DNA from 4 places in the Nonomuraea sp. NPDC049625 genome. Region 1 is predicted to be linked to each of the others. Evidence: riboswitches for the same ligand, from Rfam matches in the RefSeq annotation. Region 1 holds a riboswitch; each other region holds the start of a gene.
The links. A riboswitch is a leader RNA that binds a small molecule or an ion and turns the genes downstream of it on or off. The one in region 1 is predicted to bind cyclic di-AMP.

Region 2: another riboswitch for cyclic di-AMP. It lies ahead of AB0J87_RS46375 (C40 family peptidase); the one in region 1 lies ahead of AB0J87_RS54270 (hypothetical protein).
Region 3: another riboswitch for cyclic di-AMP. It lies ahead of AB0J87_RS41100 (GH25 family lysozyme); the one in region 1 lies ahead of AB0J87_RS54270 (hypothetical protein).
Region 4: another riboswitch for cyclic di-AMP. It lies ahead of AB0J87_RS61665 (GH25 family lysozyme); the one in region 1 lies ahead of AB0J87_RS54270 (hypothetical protein).

What each region holds. Positions count from the first base shown of each region.
Region 1 covers NZ_JBFAOQ010000021.1:52,702-57,541, forward strand. The annotation lists gene AB0J87_RS54260 (MDR family MFS transporter) at 1-1,193, shown strand, start outside; gene AB0J87_RS54265 (DUF5302 domain-containing protein) at 1,242-1,442, shown strand; cyclic di-AMP (ydaO/yuaA leader) riboswitch at 1,609-1,744, shown strand; partial or broken gene AB0J87_RS54270 (hypothetical protein) at 2,133-2,408, shown strand; gene AB0J87_RS54275 (alpha/beta fold hydrolase) at 2,660-3,505, shown strand; gene AB0J87_RS54280 (aminotransferase class III-fold pyridoxal phosphate-dependent enzyme) at 3,502-4,716, opposite strand; gene AB0J87_RS54285 (carbohydrate kinase family protein) at 4,713-4,840, opposite strand, start outside.
Region 2 covers NZ_JBFAOQ010000015.1:62,101-66,940, reverse strand. The annotation lists gene AB0J87_RS46395 (Lsr2 family protein) at 1-310, opposite strand, end outside; gene AB0J87_RS46390 (RDD family protein) at 826-1,314, opposite strand; gene AB0J87_RS46385 (RDD family protein) at 1,425-2,810, opposite strand; gene AB0J87_RS46380 (amino-acid N-acetyltransferase) at 2,896-3,465, opposite strand; cyclic di-AMP (ydaO/yuaA leader) riboswitch at 3,742-3,890, shown strand; gene AB0J87_RS46375 (C40 family peptidase) at 3,986-4,840, shown strand, end outside.
Region 3 covers NZ_JBFAOQ010000012.1:108,857-113,696, forward strand. The annotation lists gene AB0J87_RS41080 (DUF6766 family protein) at 32-703, shown strand; gene AB0J87_RS41085 (hypothetical protein) at 722-1,081, opposite strand; gene AB0J87_RS41090 (MarR family transcriptional regulator) at 1,217-1,717, shown strand; gene AB0J87_RS41095 (DUF4142 domain-containing protein) at 1,799-2,500, opposite strand; gene AB0J87_RS41100 (GH25 family lysozyme) at 2,764-3,531, opposite strand; cyclic di-AMP (ydaO/yuaA leader) riboswitch at 3,543-3,687, opposite strand; gene AB0J87_RS41105 (MBL fold metallo-hydrolase) at 4,190-4,840, opposite strand, start outside.
Region 4 covers NZ_JBFAOQ010000034.1:29,993-34,832, reverse strand. The annotation lists gene AB0J87_RS61680 (xanthine dehydrogenase family protein molybdopterin-binding subunit) at 1-572, shown strand, start outside; gene AB0J87_RS61675 (M48 family metalloprotease) at 854-1,723, shown strand; gene AB0J87_RS61670 (DegT/DnrJ/EryC1/StrS family aminotransferase) at 1,738-2,910, shown strand; gene AB0J87_RS61665 (GH25 family lysozyme) at 2,954-3,730, opposite strand; cyclic di-AMP (ydaO/yuaA leader) riboswitch at 3,743-3,888, opposite strand; partial or broken gene AB0J87_RS61660 (helix-turn-helix transcriptional regulator) at 4,115-4,357, opposite strand; gene AB0J87_RS61655 (ABC transporter permease) at 4,773-4,840, shown strand, end outside.

The DNA of each region.
Region 1 (4,840 bases):
CCGGGTCCGCGCTGTGCGGGGCGGCGCAGGACATGCCGCAGCTCATCGCGTTCCGCGCGCTGCAGGGGCTCGGCGCGGGCGCGCTGCTGCCGCTGTCGATGGCGTTGGTGATGGAGATGTTCCCTCCGGGTACGAACGGCGCCCGCGTGCAGGGCGCGCTCGGCGGCGTGATGGGCCTGACGTACCTGGCCGGGCCGTTCCTGGGCGGGTTGTTCACCGACCACGCGACCTGGCGGTGGGCCTTCTACGTGAACGTGCCGATCGGCCTCGTGCTGATCGCCATCGTCGCGCGCCGCCTGCCGAACCGGCCGGGCGTGGGCGGCGGCGGGCGCCCCGACTACGCGGGCATCGCGGTCTTCACCGTGGCCATCAGCGCGCTGCTGCTGGGCCTGACGGAGAAGGGCCTGGACGGCAACACCTGGACCGACGCCGCCGTGGCCGGGCCGATCGTGCTCGCGGCCGCGTTGCTGGCGGTGTTCGTGCTGGTCGAGAGGCGGGCGGCCAGCCCGATCATGCCCATGCACCTGTTCGGCAACCGCACCTACACGCTCGTGAACGTCACGTCCTTCTTCACGGCCTTCTGCATGTACGCCGGCGTGGTGTTCCTGCCGCGTTACTTCCAGCAGTCCCTCGGCGTCAGCGCCACCGAGTCCGGGCTGAGGATCTACCCGATGACGCTGGCCATGGTCCTGGGCAGCGTCGTCATGGGCGCGCTCATGTCCAGGACCAGGGTCTACAAGCCGTGGCTGGTCGCCTCCCCGTTCCTGCTCGTCGCGGGCACCCTGCTCTGCCTGAACCTGACCGCGCACACCGACGGGCTGCTGCTGGCCGGCTGGATGCTGCTGATCGGGCTGGGCATGGGCCCGATGCTGTCCGGCCTGACCGTGGCCTCCCAGCAGTCCGTCGAGCCGCAGTACATCGGCGTCGCCTCCGCGAACCTGACCTTCTTCCGCCAGATCGGCGGCTCCGTGGCGCTGGCCGTCGGCGGCACCCTCTACACCTCGACGGTCACGGCGGAGGCGCCCGTGCACGGCCTGGCCGCCGCGCACGCCTCCGCCGCGGCGGCGGTCATCCCGTCACTGGGGGTGGCGGGGGCGCTGCTCGCCCTGATCGCGCTGGTGGCGATGCCGGCCAGGCGGCTGGAGGTGCCCGCCACGCCGCAGAACAGGGTTGAGGCCAGTTTCGCGTCATAAGCGGCGCCATGCGAAGCTGTGATAGTCCCCAACACCATGGAGGTCCTCATGGCGGAAACACCGGAGCCGGAAGTCAGCGAGACTCCCGAGGACGAGATGAAGCGCAAGTTCCGCGAGGCGCTGGAGCGCAAGCGTAACCAGCACGCGGACTCGGGCGCGGGTGGCAAGGGCGGCGACCCATCGAAGATCCACGGGGCGCACGGTCCGGCTGCGAGTAAAAGATCGTTCAGGCGCAAGAGCGGCGGCTGAGGCCGGGAATTTCAAGGGGGTACGGCCATGCCGTGCCCCCTTTCTCTATGCCGGAGGCAGGTAGATCTTTACACCGATTCATGACGAACTGTTTGTGTTTGTCCGGAATACGTGGTTAGAGTGATGCCCACTTACCAGCCGGTGGCGTGGACCACACAAGGGAACCAGCCGGCTGGCGCCTAATCCCGATCACTCGGGAGCCGGGGACCCACCTCCCTGGGGTGAATCCGACCTTGTGTCGGTAGGGCAACTCCACCGCCCGAACCCGTCAGCTAACCCGGTAGGCGAGATGGAGAGGACATATGCAGAACTTGAATGATCACGTAGAACACCCATACGGCGTGATGACGGCCGCCCTCTGAGCGGTCCCTTCTCCAGGCTCGTTTCGCGCTCCGCGTAGCTTTCCCCCTGTCAGGTGCTTTGCCCTGCTACGCCCTTTTTCAGCGAGCGCAATCCCCCTGCCCCCTCGCGAAGGACTGTACTTTCATGTCTGCACGTTCTGGTTTGCGTACCCTCGCTCTGCTCACCGCCTCCACCGTCGGCGCGCTCACCATCGCCGGCACCGCGGCCCACGCCGACTCCAACACGGACGAGAAGGTCCTGCTCAAGGGCTCGACCACCGCTTCGTACTTCTGGGACGACTCCTCCGGCCGCGCCGGGGACACCGGTCTGCCCGCCGGTGGCAAGCCCATGCAGAAAGGTCTGGCCGCCAGCCCGAGCTGGCCGCTCATGACCGAGGGATACGTGATTCACGACGGCAAGAAGCTGCCCTTCTTCGTCGGCGACCGCGGCCCGGGCGTGCCCTCCAACAACGGCGTCATGCTCGACCTGGACGGCAAGACGTTCGCGGAGCTGACCGGCGGCTCGTTCAACATGGAGACGCTCGGCGTCGACGGCGTCGGCGGCCAGGGCCACATCAAGGTCGACTACGTCATCACCAAGTGGGGCAACGGTCCCGGCAAGAAGAACTACCCGGTCCCGTTCTCGACCGGCGCCTGGTCCGAGCGTGACAACAACCCGGCCGAGCCCCCGGCGGCCGGTGCGGCCGTGCCGGCGCCGGCGCGCGAGGCCGGAGAGTGGAGCGCCAGCACGGGCGCCGTCGTCGCCAGCGCCGTGGCCGCGGTGGGCGGCGGCGTGGTGCTCGCCAGCGACCGCGTCCGCAATCTTCTCAAGGGCTGAACTTTACGGACCTGGACCAGAATGTCATTCTGGTCCTCGTGACCACCCGCGTAGCCGCGAACGGCATCGAAATCGCCTACGAGAGCTTCGGCTCGCACGAGGGGCGCCCCCTGCTCCTCATCATGGGGCTCGGCGCGCAGCTCATCCACTGGGATGAAGGGCTCTGCGCGCTGCTGGCGGACCAGGGACACCACGTCGTACGGTTCGACAACCGCGACGCCGGTCTCTCCACACACTTCCACGACAAGGGCGTTCCCGCGATGGGGGCGCCCTCGCCGTATCTGCTGGACGACCTGGCCGACGACTCGGCGGGACTCATGGACGCGCTGGGCTGGCCGGCCGCCCACGTGGTCGGAGCGTCGATGGGCGGCATGATCGCCCAGGCGCTGGCCATCCGCCACCCGGACCGGGTGCTGACCCTGACCTCGATCATGTCCACCCCCGGCCCCTCGGCGGCCCCGCCCACCGAGGCCGCGCTCGCCACCCTCATGGCCGCGCCCCCCGCCGACCGCGAAGCGGTCCAGGCCCAGGCGGTGCTGACCTGGTCGGTCATCGGCTCGCCCGGATACGAGCTGGACCGCGAGCGGATCACCCTGCTGGCCGGACTCGCGTTCGACCGCTGCTTCGACCCCGGCGGGACGGCCCGGCAGCTCGCCGCCATCATGGCCTCGGGCGACCGCACGGCAGGGCTCGCCGGGGTGCGGGTGCCCACGCTGGTGCTGCACGGGGAGGCGGACCAGCTCGTCCCGGTCGCGGGCGGCCAGGCCACGGCCGCGGCCGTCCCGGGCGCCCGGCTGGTGACCTACCCGGGCATGGGCCACGACCTGCCGCGCCCGCTCTGGCCGTCCGTCGTGGCCGAGATCAGCAAGCTCACCGCTCCCTAGCCGAAGTGGGCACGGGTCTCCGCGAACGCCTGGTCCGTGCCCTCCAGCGCCCTGGCCACGTCGGCCTCCGTGTGCGCGGCCGACATGAACCAGTTGTGCCACGGGTGCAGGTAGACCCCGTGCCGCAGGCAGGCGTCGCTCCACCACATCGCGACGGAGAGGTCGGCGTCCCCGTCGAAGCTGAGCCACGGGATCGTGACGGGTCCCGTCTGGTTCACCACGAACCCGTGGGACTTGGCCTGCGCGTAAAGCCCTTCGCGGAGCTGCGTGCCCGCGCGTTCCATGGCGCCGATGCCGTCCGTGTCGCGCAGCGTCTCGATGGTCGCCTTGGCCGCCGCCATGGCGACCGCCGAGAACCAGAACGACCCCGTCGAGTACAGCGTCTGCGCCGGTCCGCGCAGCGCGTCCGTGCCGGTGACGGCGGCGATCGGGTAGCCGTTCGCCATGGCCTTCGACCAGGCGGTCAGGTCGGGCCGCACCCCGTACGGCTCCCAGGAACCCCGCAGATCGACCCGGAACCCGGCCCGCACGTCGTCGATCACCAGCGCGGCCCCGAGCCGGTCGGCCAGGGCGCGGGCGCCCCGCGCGAAGGCGGGCTCCACCAGCTCCTGGTCCTCGAACGAGTCGTGCTTGAACGGCGTCACGATGATCGCCGCCACGTCGCCCTCCACGGTCGCCGCCGCGGCCTCCAAGGACTCGAGTGAGTTGTACGTGAACTCCACGAGGTCGGCCCGCTCGTTGGGCGTCGTGCCCGCCAGGGAGGGAGTGCACCAGGGGTCCGCCCCGTGGTAGGCGCCGTGCGCCATCAGGACCTTGGTCCGGCCGGTGGCGGCGCGGGCGACCATGAGCGCCTGCGTGGTGGCGTCGGTGCCGTTCTTGGAGAACATCGCCCAGTCGGCGCTGGGCACGGTGTCCACCAGCAGCTCGGCCAGCTCCACCATGACCGGGCCGGGGCCGTTGAGGCAGTCGCCGAGTGCGGCCTGCCGGGCGGCGGCCTCCTCCACGCGCGGGTGGCGGTGGCCGAGCACGACCGGGCCCCAGCTGCACATGAAGTCGATGTACTCGCGACCGTCCACGTCCCACTGGCGGCAGCCCTCGCCGCGTTCGAAGAACTGCGGGAAGCCGGGGGCGAAGAGGGCGGCGTTGAGGTGGCCGTACATGCCGCCGGGGACGACCTTCAGTGCGCGCTGACGGAGTTCTGCGTCGGTCATCCGAGAGTCCTTAGAGTCGAGTCGAGATCGATGAGGCCGGCGTCCGAGCCGAGCCCGGTGGCGACGCGGGCGGCGGCGGCCGTGCCCCAGCGGGCCGCGGTCAGCACGTCCTGCCCGTGCAGGA
Region 2 (4,840 bases), on a different contig from region 1:
CGACGACCGTGGAGGCGATCCGCCCGCGCTCGCTGACCGGCAGGCCGTGAGCCTTGGCCCACTGCCGGATCTCCGAGCTCTTCTCGCGGCTCATCGCCCTGCTGCCGCCGCGACCGCGGCGACGTGCGGTGACGGCGCCTGCCCTGCGCGCATGCTGCACGAAAGGCGTGAGCGCGTCCCTCAGCTTCTTCGCGTTAAGGTCGCTGAGGTCAATCTCATAGGACGAGCCGTCAATAGCGAAGCTGACCGTCTCATTGGCCTCGCCCCCATCGAGGTCATCGATGAGAATCTCCTGGATCTGCTTGGCCATCTACGCAATCCTTTCGCGGAGCATTGTTTCATTCGCCTGCCCAAACATATACCCGGAAAGGCGTGGAGACAATTCAGCGCAGCGGGGATTCGGCTGACTGGCCGATCAGTTCTGCCCGTCGACCGGATCCTCGCGGTTTCGGCGGCCTCCCAGGGCCTCGGACCGGACCAACTTCACTACGCCAAAGATGAAGGCACCCCCGACCACCGCCGGGGGGATGAGCGCTGACAATACGTCTGTTAGGGCTTCCATTCGTCCTCGCCTCCACGGCTTGCGGGGTTTCAGGGGCGCATTTTGCGGATGGGAGCGCGCCCAGGAGGGGCGTTGCGGCCCTCACGACGCGCCAGGTGACTACCGTTCGCACCCGACCATAGCGGCGCACAGATGCCCTGCGCCTCGCAGGGCACCAACTCCGGCGACCCGGATGCCCCATAGCCTAATGCCAGTCTCTCCAGGCTCCTTACCGGATCAAGAGAAAATTTTTGGAATTGGCTTCCTGCCAGGCACGGGATGGGTCAGCGAAGATCTTTTACCACACGCGTTCCGGCCAGCCTGTCATGCGGCCCGCGTTCCAGGGGCTTGTCGATCAGGATGAGCAGCCCCACGCAGAACAGGAGCATTCCGGCCACCAGATTGGCCACGGGAATGCCCATCAGCATGACGGGGCCCGGATAGACCAGGGCCCGTTTGAGCAGCGCTCTGGAGGCCACGTGGGGCGGCGCCAGGCGAATCCCCATGATCGCCTTGCCGAACGTCCTGCCGCGCCGGTAATGAGCCCACCAGTCGTAGCCGGTATAAGCCAGCCCCGCCGCCAGCCACGCGAACACACCGGGCAGCCGGCCCTCGAACGCCTCCAGCATCCCTACAGTCCGGAAGACGCCCCACAGCGCGATGAACAGAATGTAATAGAGCACCCCGAAGACGAACGCCTCAATCGCCCGGGCGGCGAGCCGTTCCCACCATTCCGCGGGCGGCGCGTCCGCCCGCGGCGGCGACCCGGCCATAACCCCCACCTCGCGTCATCAGCGGCTCAGGTTCCCCATTTTGGTACGGCCTGTGCACACAAAACAGGGGCCGACGCGAAGCCGGCCCCTGCTTTTACCTGACGCTTGGACTACTTGATCTTCACCACCACGGTGTTCGCGAACTTGTCCGCGAACGTCTGCTGCAGCGGCTTGTCCCAGAGCTGGGAGGCGCCGTTGACGCCCACGGCCGCGTAGGCGAGCAGCGTGCCGATGAAGCTCAGCGGGAGGGCGCCGAGCACATAGCCGCCCCAGGTGACGCCGGCGCGCTTGAGCGCCACGTCGGTCGGCAGGCCGCCAGGCGGTATGCCCTGGCCCACGGGGACGACCTTGATGCCCATGACCATCTTGCCGACAGTCTGCCCCTTCGCCTTCAGCAGGAAGAAGTCGTAGAGGACCCATATGACGGTCACGATGATCGTTATCAGGATGCCCACGACCAAGCTCGAGAAGAAGCCGCTGCTGCTGCCGCTGCTCGAGACGTAGCTGGCCACGAGGATCGCCGTCAGGATGGCGCTGATGACGAGGTTCACGATGAAGAGGATGACTCCGTCGATGAGCCTCGCCACCAGGCGCTGCCACCACTCCGCCAGCGGTGCCGGCGCGCCGGGCGGCTGCACGCCCACGGGCCCGGGCTGGCCGTAGGCCTGGCCGTAGCCGGGCTGGCCGTACTGCTGCGCCTGCCCGTAACCCTGCTGCCCGTACTGCTGCTGGCCGTACTGCTGGTCGCCGTAGCCCTGCTGTGCGTAGCCGGGCTGGGACTGCTGCTGCTGGCCGTAGCCCTGCTGGCCGTACTGCTGCTGGCCGTAATCGGGCTGCGACTGGGGCTGCTGCCCGTACTGCTGCTGGCCGTAGTCCGGCTGGGACTGCGGCTGCTGGCCGTACTGCTGCTGGCCGTAGTCCGGCTGCGACTGGGGTTGCTGGCCGTACTGCTGGCCGTAGCTCTGCTGGCCCGACTGCGGCTGCTGGCCGTAGCCCGGCTGGGACTGGGCCTGCTGGCCGTAGCCGGGCTGGGACTGCTGCTGCTGGCCGTACTGCTGGCCGTAGCCCTGCTGACCCGACTGCGGCTGCTGGCCGTAGCCCTGCTGGCCGTACTGCTGCTGGCCGTAGTCCGCCTGGGACTGCTGCTGCTGGCCATAGCCCTGCTGCCCGTAGCCCTGCTGGGACTGGGCCTGCTGGCCGTAGTCAGGCTGGGACTGCTGCTGCTGGCCGTACTGGGGTTGCTGGCCGTACTGCTGCTGTCCGTACTGGGGTTGCTGACCGTACTGCTGTTGCTGTCCGTACTGCTGTTGCTGGCCATAGCCCTGCTGACCGTACGGGGGCTGCTGCCCATAGGCGTCGTCCGCCCGGTAGCCGATCACAGTCGCGTCCGGGTCGGGCTCGCCGGGGTGGCGGCCCTGGTTCTGCTGCCCGTAATAGGGAGGCGCAGAGTTGTCTCCGGATTCGTCCTGTGGATACGGCGGCTGTCCGGTGCTCACCGTGTCACCTCGCTTCGAGTGCGCATGTGGCACGTGTCAGGACACATGCCTGTGCTGCCCAACGTATCGACATAGGTATCAACAATCACCTTTCCATCTGGTCAAGGTCCACGTCACCCGATGTCAGGTGGAGCAGCATGCGGGTGTTTCCCAGCGTGTTCGGCTTGACGTGTTCAAGATCCAAAAACTCGGCAACACCCTCGTCGTACGAGGCCAGCAGTTCGGCGTAGACCTCAGGTGAGACCGGCGTGCCCTGAATCGGGCGGAACCCGAGTCGCGCGAAGAAGTCGACCTCAAAAGTAAGACAGAATACACGTCGCAGACCCAAATCCTTAGCCTGCTGGATCAGCGCGGAGACGATCCGGTGGCCGACGCCCATCCCCCGGCACTCGGGATCCACCGCCACCGTGCGGACCTCGGCGAGGTCCTCCCAGAGCACGTGGAGCGCGCCGCAGCCGACGACCTGCCCGCCTCGCTCGGCCACCCAGAACTCCTGTACGTCCTCGTACAGCGTCACCGTGGCCTTCTCCAGGAGCCTCGGCCCCGCCCCCGCGTAGGTGTCCACCAGGCGTCTGACCATGCGCACGTCGGGCGTGCGGGCACGCCGGACCACCACCGCGGTCTCGGGCACTGTCAGCTCGGCCACCTGCTCCATGGTTCTCCAGGGTACAGATCTCATTACGGCTCAGCCCTAACTCCCATGTCTCGGCCCATCTTGTTACATCTTGTGGTCAGATCGGCACGGGACCGCGCGGCCAGCTCGCACCCGCCGAAGGCGCGGACAAATAGGGCGTAGGGCCTCTTCTGCACGGGTGCCCACGAGATCACCTTGTGACCCTTCGGTTGTGAAACCTCTACAGACTTGGCAGTTCTGGTTGAGCACGAACCCGGAGTGCATTAGTGTCCAGCGACAATGTTTCCCGCGTGTCGCGCGGGAGGCACGCCCAATTCTCGCAAGAGAAGCCGGGGAACCGCCGGTGGCGACCTCCGACGCCACCACGGGGTGAATCCGAGTCTTTCGGTAGGGCTGCTCCGGCCCGAACCCGTCAGCTAACCCGGTAGGCGTCGACGAGAGGAGCTGGTTGGTGAAGCCCACGCTCAGCGGTGGGGGGAAGTCGGCGGGCAAGCACGCCCGCCCTCCGGAACGGGCCCGGCGACCACGCCGCGTAGGTGTGGTGAGTCTCACAGTCGCCGCGCTGCTGTTCGCCATCCCCGTCGGTTCGGCGTCCGCGGATCCCGAGCCCTCGCTGAAAGAGCTCGCCGACCAGGCCACGAAGTTGCACACCGACATCGAGACGCTGAGCGAGCAGTACAACGGCCAGCGGGAGAAGCTCAAGACCGCCAAGAAGGCCGCCGAGGCCGCGGAGAAGACGCTGACGAGCAGCGAGACGGATCTCGCCGCCAAGCGCTCGAAAGCCGTCGCGCTGGCCCAGAACGCCTACATCACGGGCGGTCTGAAGACCCTCGCCTTCGCCACCTCCGACGACCCCGAGGGCTTCCTCAACCGCGCCGCGACCTCGTACGCGCTGCAGACCGAGCAGGGCGAGGAGATCAACCAGCTCACCAAGGCGATGGACACGGCCACCCGCGCCAAGGAGAGCGCCACGGCCCGCATCGACGAGGTCCAGAAGCTCGTCACGGACCTCGAGGCCAAGCGCAGCAAGATCACCAAGCTGGTGACGAAGGTCGAGAGCAGCCTGTTCAGGCGGGCCCTGGGCGAGGCCGGGCGCCCCGGCACGCGGGCCGTGCGCGTCAACCTGCCGATCCCGGGCTCGGGGAAGGCCGCTGAGGCCGCGCGGTGGGCGCTCACGCAGCAGCTCAAGCCGTACGTCTGGGGCGCCGAGGGCCCCGGCTCGTACGACTGCTCCGGGCTCGTCATGGCGGCGTTCCAGCGGGTGGGCATCTCGCTGCCGCACTACACCGGCGACCAGTGGACGGCCGGCCGGCACGTCTCGCGCGAGGAACTCCGGCCGGGCGACCTGGTGTTCTTCTACAGCGACCTGCACCACGTGGGCATCTACATCGGCGGC
Region 3 (4,840 bases), on a different contig from region 1:
CGGGTAGCGGGCGCCCCATGAGGATTTTGCCGTGAGATGGCTCAAGGAGAACTCGCTGGCGCTGGCGTTCCTGATCCTCTTCGTGCTCGCGATCGCCGGACAGGCCGTGGCGGGGATGCTGGACTACAACGACCAGGAGCTGGCCCAGGGTGGCGAGCCGGTCTCGATCCTGCAGTACGTGACCTCCTCGACGTTCGCGGTCGATGTGGCGGAGAACTGGCAGTCGGAGTATCTGCAGTTCTTCCTGTTCATCGTGCTCACCGTCTGGCTGGTCCAGAAGGGGTCGCCCGAGTCGAAGAAGGTCGATCAGGCAGGGCCGGAATCGGACGAGGAGCAGCAGGTCGGGCGGTATGCCCACGACCGCTCCCCGGCCTGGGCCAGGACCGGAGGATTGCGACTGGAGCTGTTCGGCAACTCGCTGGCGCTGGTCATGGGGGCGATCTTCGCGTTGTCGTGGCTGGCGCAGTCGGTGGCGGGACTGGCCGCCTACAACAGCGAGCGGCTGGCCGACCTGCGTGATCCCGTTGGGTGGGGAGCGTACGTCACCTCGCCGGAGTTCTGGAGCCGGAGCCTGCAGAACTGGCAGTCGGAGCTCCTGGCCGTGCTGTCGATGGTGGTGCTGTCGATCTATCTACGGCAGCGGGGCTCGCCCGAGTCCAAGCCGGTCGGGACGTCCCACGCGGCCACGGGCGTCGAGAACTGACGGCCGCCGCTTCGGCGGTCAGTCCGCCGGCGTCGCGGACAGCAGCGGGAAGCCGCTCAGGATCTGCCGCAGGTGCATCACCTGCCGGGGGAGGAACTCCGCGATCGTCAAGGCGACGACGTCGGCGGCGCCGTCGATGTCGGCGACGAGCCAGCTGGTTGGCCGCCAGGACGTCGCGCCGGTGGTTGAGGATGAGAGCCGGTGAGACGTCGTTGAGGACCTCCAGCATGCGGTGGGCCTCCGGCCGTACCCGCTGCGGAGGTTCGGGACGGCGGCGGGCCGAGCGCCCCGGCACCCGCCGAGGGCCACACCCCCCTCGGGCCGCAGGCGGGCCCGGCGGGAGCGGAGGAAATTCCCCAGCTCAGCGTTCGGATCCATGCCTCCAGTATCTCTGCGTGACAGGCTGACGACCGCAACGAGGGTGGCCCACCTGGACCCATGGAATCGACGGGGTGGGGCGGACGATGGGGATCTCGTGCCCGTGATTCGTCCCGCGCATATACAACAGTGCCTATGAAGGAAGACGATGACCTCCAGGCGCAGGGAGAGGATCTTTCGGCTGTCGTCACGGCGGTGCTGACCGGGTCGCGGCTGTTGGTGGCGGTCGCGGTGAGGTCATTGGGGGCGGTCGGGGACAGGGTCACGTTGCCGCAGTTCAGGATGCTGGTGGTGCTGGCCGGCCATGGTGAGACCAAGCTGGTCACGATGGCGGAGCTGCTGGGCGTCAACTCCTCCACGGCGATGCGGATGGCCGATCGGCTGGTGGCCGCCGGGTTGATCGTACGGGAGGTCAATCCGCACAACCGGCGCGAGAGCCTGATGCGGCTGACGGACGAGGGACGCCGCATCGTGGACGAGGTGACCGCGCGCCGCAGGGAGGAGATCGGCGCGATCGTGGCGCGGATGTCGGCCAGGCAGCGCCGGGCGCTCATCTCGGCCATGAACGCCTTCAACGAGGCGGGCGGCGAGCCACCCCTGAACGTGCCGAACCCGCTGGGCTGGTCCGCTGTCTGAATCGCTCACGCGGCGCTGAGCCGCCGACCAATGCCGGCACTTCGCGGCGGCCGGAAGCCGTGCGGGCTCCGTCCCCGGTCGTCAGATGGACGGGGTGGGGAAGCTCTCGGGTGTGGTCAGGCCGGTGCTCTCCAGGAGGCGCTGGTGGTTGAGCACCGCGGCGTTGGCCTGTTCGGAGAAGCGCCGGACCAGGGTGTTCTGCGTGGTGCCGCGTACCGTGCCGATCAGGGTGAAGATCTGTCCGTGCGCCAGGCGCAGCCATTTGACGTACGTCTTGTCATAGGCGGATCCGGACCTGCCGGAAATATCCGTCATCCAGTCCTGCTGCTGAGGCGTGGGCTTCACCGGCAGCTTGACCTTCAGCTTGGCGGCCACGTCGCGAACCTGCCCGTCGAGCATGTCGTGCTGAGCCGCGATCTCCTTGCTGACCTGGCGGACGCGGGCGCTGTTGGCGCGCTGTATCGCGTCCTGGGCCATGGGCATCTCCCACAGGCTGGCGAGCCGGACCTTCTTGATGAGCTCCTGGTCGGCCTCGGACAGCGGTCCCCACTTGGTCTGCCGGGTGCGGGCCTCCGGCTCGTCCTCCACGGGTTGGACGGTGGGCGCGTCGGTCGGTCCGGTCTCGACGGCGGTCGGCTCGGTGCTGAGGCCGGCGGTCGGCTCGGTGCTCAGGCCGGCGGTGTCAGAGACGGGCGTCGGCGTGTAGCCGGCGCAGGCAGTCAGAGTGCAGAGGGCGGCAATGCCGCAACTGATGAGAGCGCGACGGCTGTCGAGGAGTCGCATACGCCGTCATCCCCTTCCGGTCCCTTGGACGCGGCCTTCGTGAGTGGCGCCGGTCACTGAGGGATACGCGGGAGGGTGCGGGAGTGTTCATGGCATTGTGCAAGATTTGCATTGGGCAAGACTGCCGGGGTCCGCTGAGCCGTTGTCCGAGGCGGCCTTCACCGGTGCCATCCGTGACCGGCGTCCACCGCGAGCTCCTCCGGGCCGAGAGGAGCACGCGGGGCGGCGTCCACCCGATCGCGGTGCGGACCCGCCGTGTGGGCTCAGGCCGTGGGACGGCCCAGGCCGCGCAACTGGTCGGCGGTCAGCGCGGAGACGTTCTGGTCGACAGGGACCTCGGAGTACTGGTGGATGGCCCAGGACTTCCAGTCGGCAGGCGGGGTGATGGCCCCCTTGGCCTTGCTGTAGTGGGCGACCCACAGCGGGTACTCGGACAGGCCCTTGCCGTACTTGTTGGCGAAGTTCCAGCCGCTGTAGAACATCGGGGTGATCCCCGTCTTGTCCTTCACGTACGACAGCCACGTCTTGGCCCAGGCGTTGACCTCGGCGACGGATCTGCCGTTCGCGGTCTCCAGGTCAAGGACCAGCAGGTCGCCGGCCTTGGCGGGCTGCGAGTTCACCACGGACAGGAAGTGCTCGGCCTCCGCGATGGGATTGTTGCGGGGATGGCCATAGTGGTACGCCCCGCGCACGATGCCCTTCTTGCCCAGCTCGCGCCAGTGCCTGGCGAATGAGGCGTCGCGGAAGGACGTGCCTTCTGTGGCTTTGATGATGCCGAACTTGGCCGGGCTGGCATTCCAGTCGTACAGGGGCTCGTAATTGGAGATGTCCAGGCCGTAGATGAGGGCTCCGGCTCCATGACGAGTCGCCTGCACCGGGCTCTGCTCGGTGGGCGATGCGAATGCGAAGGTGGTGATGGCGGCGGTTGCGGCGAGGATCGCGACGGCGACGGCGAAGCTGAGGTATTTGGTGAGGAGATCGCGGTGATTCTTGAGGATGTAGGCGATTGTGGCAAGCCGGGGCTTGGACATGAGGCATTGACTCCTTGCTTCCATACCGCCTACCGGGTTAGCTGACGGGTTCGGGCCTGGAAGTGCCCTACCTGGCGCAGCCTGGGCTGGCGTCCGATTCACCCCAAGAACGTGGGTCCCCGGTTCCGCGAGGCGCGGATTCGGCGGCCGGACGCTGTCCCCGAAGGGCTTCTTCGGGCAGCGCGCGGTCCGGTCAACGAAGCGGCAACGATGCGGCGAAAGAGCGCCACATCCGTGCCGCAACTAGGCAAAAGATAGACATATATCCATAGATGGTGCAAGTAGTGCAAATCCGATTCGCGGGTGTCGGCGACCGGGCGGCGCTGAAATGCCGTGCCTGTAGGGATTCTGGTGCTTGGCAAAGAATCGGGGGAGTCGCTTCCGGGCCTTTTTATGATCTCGGCACGGGTGGGGCAGGCCATTCATGCGTTGCCATTGTGACCAAACGCCGTTCTATGGGTAATCGTGACTCCAGCCATCGTTTGACGTCCGCGGCGCCGTCGGGCACGCGGGAGCCGGGCAGGTGGGCGGGCTCCAACTCTCCGGGGGTCCGCACGTCGATCGGCCCCGGCGGGTCACGGGATCCTGGCGGGTCACCGGATCCCGGTGCGTCGCCGGATCGCGGCAGGCGTCCTGGTGTCGCCGGGGCCGAGGGTGGTCAAGAGGGGGCCTCGTCGGGGGTGGTGATGGGCAGGCCGGCGTCGGCGGCCCGGGAGTAGGCGTCGTCGATGTGGACCACCTGGCGGCCGCCGCGGGCCAGCAGGCTCGCGGCCGCCGCGGCCCGGTAGCCGGTGCCGCAGTGCACCCACACCGTTCCCTCCGGCACCTCGGCCAGGCGCTCCGGCAGTTCGGGCAGTGGGATGTGCACGGCGCCGGCCACGTGACCGGCCCGCCATTCGTTGCCCATCCGCACGTCCAGGACGGTCGGGCCACCGGCCGGTTCGCCCGCACGAGCGGGGGTCTGTTCACCCGTACGAGCGGCGGTCTCTTCGCCCGCACGGGCGGTGGCCCGTTCTCCCGCACGGGCGGTGGCCCGTTCTCCCGCGCGGGCGGTGGCCAGGTCGGCGAAGGTCGCGGTGGCCAGCTCGGCGATCAGGCCCGGGTCGTGTCCGGCCCACTGTTCGACGGTGCCGGTCGAGGCGGCGGCCGGGCGGTCTATGCCGATGCGGGCCAGCTCGCGCTGGGCGGCGGCGACCTGTTCGGCCGACTCGCCGAGCAGCGTGAGGGGCGTGCCCCACGGGGCCAGCCAGCCCAGCCAGGTCGCCATCGGCCCGTCCAGGCCGAAGCTGAGCGTGCCGGCCAGGTGCCG
Region 4 (4,840 bases), on a different contig from region 1:
TCGTCCGCAGCGGCCGGATGCACGTCGAGGACGACCCCGCGCGCGGCGAGACGTACCAGCAACTCCTGGCCCGCAACAACCGCTCCCACCTGGAAGCGCTCGGCTCCTTCGCCGGGCCGTCCGGTCCCGAGCGGCACTCCTTCTACGCCTACAACGCGACCTTCGCCGAGGTGGCCGTCGACGCGACGCTGGGCCTGGTGCGGGTGCGGCGCATGCTCGGCGTGTACGACGCGGGCCGCATCATCAGCCCCAAACTCGCCCACAGCCAGGCGATCGGCGGCATCGTGGGCGGCATCGGCACAGCCCTGCTGGAGCACACGGTCACCGATCACCGCGACGGCCGGATCGTCAACGCCAACCTGGCGGACTACCTCGTCCCCGTCAACGCCGACGTCCCCGACATCAAGACCATCTACCTGGACGGCGAGGACAGCGAGGCCGACCCGCTCGGCGTCAAGGGACTGGGCGAGGTCGTGCACGTCGGCGTGGCGCCCGCCATCGCCAACGCGGTCTTCAACGCCACCGGCCGCCGCATCCGCGAACTGCCCATCACCGCCGAAGCACTGCTCTGACCCGGGCGCTCCAGCGACTCCTTCTTGATGGTGTCGAGGTGGTCGAATTCCCAGACGTTCAGTCCGCAGGCTTTGAGCAGGGACGGTACGTCGAGGTCGGCTTCGGGGGCCAGGATGGCGCCTTGGGCGTCGGTGAGTCCGGCCCCGATCGGTTTGCCGGTGCCGAGCCCGTGTCGTTCGAAGGGCAACCCGTCTGCGGTGCTCAGCCAGTTCGTCCACGGTCTGAGCCCTGATGAGGAGGCGGCCCTGCGCGCGCTGCTCGACGGATCCGGGAGCGACAGGTGAATCTGGAGATCTACCTTCCCGTCGCGCTGCTCACCATGGCGAGCACGCTGATGGCCTGGCGGCAGCCGCGCATGCACCCGGCCTGGCACGCCCGGTTGCTGATCCTTCTCATCGGAGCCACGGCCCTGACCGTGCTGGGCATGCTCGCCTTCGTCGTCATGATCGCGATAGGCACATTGACGGCGGCCAAAGCCACCGTGATGGGCCGCGTCCTCATCGGCCACGGGCAGGTCCCCGCGGCTGTCGCCGGTGTGGTGATCGTGCTCCTGCTGATCATGGGCGGCGCCGTCATCCATGCCGTCGCACGCTGGCATCGGGACCTGCGGGATGCCAAGGCGCTGGGCACGGGCGTGGTGGCCGACGAGCGCCCCTTCGCCATGGCGGTACCGGGAAGGCGTGGAGGAGTGATCCTCTCCAAAGGGCTGCTGAGCATGCTGTCCCGGCGGGAGCTGGAAGTGGTGCTCCGTCACGAGGCCGCGCACATCCAGTACGGCCATCATCTCTATCTGATGGCCGGCACCATCGCCACGAGGATCTTCCCTGCGCTGATCTACCCCTATCGGGCACTGTGCTTCGCCATCGAACGCTGGGCCGATGAACAGGCCGCCGCCGCAGTCGGAGACCGCGAGCTGACGGCGCGTACGATCGCCCGAGTCGCCTTGGCACAGCCGGCAGGGGAAGCCCGCACATTTCCTTCCCTGACCGGCTCTCACATCGCCCGCCGCGTCGAGGCCCTGCTCGGACAGAGCCCACCGGACAACCGCATCACAGGTCCGGTGCTGCTCAGCGGCGCCTGGATGGCCACGGGAAGCGCCATCTCACCCACTCTTACCCACCATGCCAGCTTGCTGCTTGTGCTGTTGTGACCACGGTGACGGGAATGTTCAAGCACCTGGAAACGGAATTCGCCTCTCGTCTCGGACGAGACTGTCTCGCCGTGCCGTCGAACAGGCTCGGCCTGTTCATGGTCCTGAAGCACCTGATGGCTCCGGGCGAGCGCCTGCTGATGTCACCGATCACGGCTGACGAGATCCTCTTCCTGGTGCTCGCCGCCGGGCTCCGACCGATCATGGCGCCGGTGTGCCGGCAGAGCGGCAACATCGACGCCACCCGGATCGACGAACTGAACTTCGACGGGGTGCTGACCACCAACCTGTACGGCCTGCCCGACGACGTCCATGCTCTTGGCAGGCTCTGCGCCGAACGGTGGATCCCCTTGATCGAGGACGCCGCCCACGCCCTGCAGACCACCGTCGGCGGCGTTCCCGTCGGCACCTTCGGCGCGGCGGGGGTGTTCAGCCTGTCCAAGCACGCGGGCGCGGCACCCGGTGGCATGATCGCCCTGTCGTCGCCGCATCAGCGGCCGGCTCTGCTGGAAATGCGAGAGCGCTGGAGCACTCCCCGGTACCGCACGGTGGAACTCGCCGCCCTGCTGAAGACGATCGCCCGCAACACGCTGGCCGGGACCCTGCTGTCCCTGCCCGCGTGGCACATGTCCCACGCCCTTGGGCTGCTGGAAAGCCGACAGGGCCACCGCATCGAGCTACGCCGTACCGCGCTCGCCCCGAGACTGGGCGGTCTGGCCTCATCGGCGGCGGGCGTCGGCGCGCTGGATCCCTGGATCCGCGCCGACAACCACCACTACCGCGCGAGGCCCGGCAGCCTGACCGAGAGTTACGCGCTCCGCAGGATGCAGGTGATGGACCGCCAGAGGGAACGTCGCCTGGCAGGAGTGGCGAGCCTTGCCGCTCTCCCCATGGCCGCCCCTGCCGTACGGGATCACATCGACCAGCCGCTGTTCCGGGTGCCTCTGCTGGTCGAGAACCGCGAGCGTGCCATCGAAGCGTTGCGGGGACAAGGCGTGATCACCGGATACATCTACGATCCACCCTTCGACGACTACGCCCCCGGCCTGATCGAGCCCTCGCCGCTGCCGCAGGCGGCGAACTGGTGGGCCCGACACGTGCTGCCCGTGGATCCGCTGCAGGCCGAACAGGCCTGGCCGGTACTCGCCACGCTCTCGTCACCCGAGGTACCGGCGCGGCCCGCCTGACAACGAAACCAGGGAGATCAGCGAGACCCGGTAGCGCCGCAGCTCAGGCGGCAGGACGGCCCAGGCCGCGCAGTTGGGCGGGGGTCAGCGCGGAGACGTTCTGGTCGATGGGGGATTCGGTGTACTGGTGGATGGCCCAGGACTTCCAGTCGGCGGGCGGGGTGATGGCGCCCTTGGCCTTGCTGTAGTGGGCGACCCACAGGGGGTACTGGGCCAGGCCCTTGCCGTAGGTGTTGGCGAAGTTCCAGCCGCTGTAGATCATCGGGGTGATTCCGGTCTTGGCCTTCACGTGCGACAGCCAGGTCTTGGCCCAGGCGTTGACCTCGGCCACGGACTTGCCGTCGGTGGTCTCCAGGTCCAGGACCAGCAGGTCGCCGGCCTTGGCCGGCTGCGAGTTCACCATGGCGAGGAAGTACTCCGCCTCGGCGATGGGGTTGTTGCTGGGGTGGCCGAAGTGGTACGCACCCCGCACGATTCCCTTCTTGCCCATTTCGCGCCAGTGGCGGGCGAACGAGGAGTCGCGGAAGGACGTGCCCTCGGTGGCCTTGATGATGCCGAACTGGGCCGGGCTGGCAGCCCAGTCGTACTGGGACTCGTACCTGGAGACGTCCACGCCGTAGGTGAATGCCCTGGTCCCCTGCTGGGCTTCGTGCCGCGTGTCGTGGTCGGTGGTCGAAGCGAGCGCGGTGCCGGTCGCGCCCGTGAGGGCGGCGGTCCCGGCCAGGATCGCGCCGGTGATGGCGAGGCTCAGGTGCTTGGCGGGAAGAGCGCGGTGGCTCTTGAGGGAATGGGCGAGTGCGGCAAGCCGGGGCTTGAGCATGAGGGTATTGACTCCTTGCTTCCATGCCGCCTACCGGGTTAGCTGACGGGTTCGGGCGTGGAAGTGCCCTACGGGCGCAGCCTGGGCTGGCGTCCGATTCACCCCGAAGAGAATGGGTCCCCGGTTCCGCGAGGGGGCGGATTCGGCGGCCGTACGCGACGCTGGGGGCGGCGTACGGTCTGGTCAACGAAACGGCAACGCAGCGACGGAAAGGTTGGTCACTGCGCTTATCACAGGTACGTAAAGGTATATATCTCCCCATGGATGGTGCAAGCGGGACAAATCCGATCTTCGGTGTATCGGGCCCGAAACGCCTTGCCGGTAGCAGGTTCGGAGCCAGGTAAAGGTTTGCGACGCGTCCCCGTTCGCTTCTGCCCGGCTGGCTCAAGCGGGCCCGGAACTCTCCCGTGCTGTCCCGGCGGCGTTGCCGGGGCGGTTGATGCCGGTCTCGTAGGCGAAGATCACGGCCTGGATGCGGTCGCGGAGGCCCAGCTTCATCAGGATCCGCTTCACGTGGGTCCTGATCGTGGACTCCTCGACGACGAGCGCGGCGGCGATCTCCCGGTTGGACAGGCCGCGGGCGACGAGTTCGAGGGTCTCGCGCTCACGTGGGGTCAGCGCGTCGAGCCTGGCCTGGTCGGCGAGGTCCGGGGCGGGCGGCGGTCAGGGGCGCTGGCTTCGCCCCGGCGAGACCGGCGCGGTCGTGCTCAGCCAGATCGTGCGCGACAACACCGTCCCCGGGCTCGGCGCCGGCGACACCGTGCGGCTGTTCATCGACGGCAAGCCCAGCACCTGGCGTCTCGCCGGGATCGTCGAGGAGAGGGAAGGCGTCGGTGGCGGCGCGTACACCACGGCCGAGGGCTACGCCGCCGCGAGCGCGCAGCCCCCTCTCGTCAACCAGCTCCGCGTCATCACCACCGCTCACGACGAGCGGACCCGCGAGGAGGTCGCCGCCGCCGTCGAACGTGCGCTGACCGGCGCGGGGATCGACGTGGGCACCGCTGCTTCGGTCAGCCGCACCAATGCCGCCTCCGCCGGGCACATGGGGCCGGTGCTGCTGGTCCTGCTCGGGGTGGCGCTGCCGCTGGGCGTGGTCGGTGCCATCGGGCT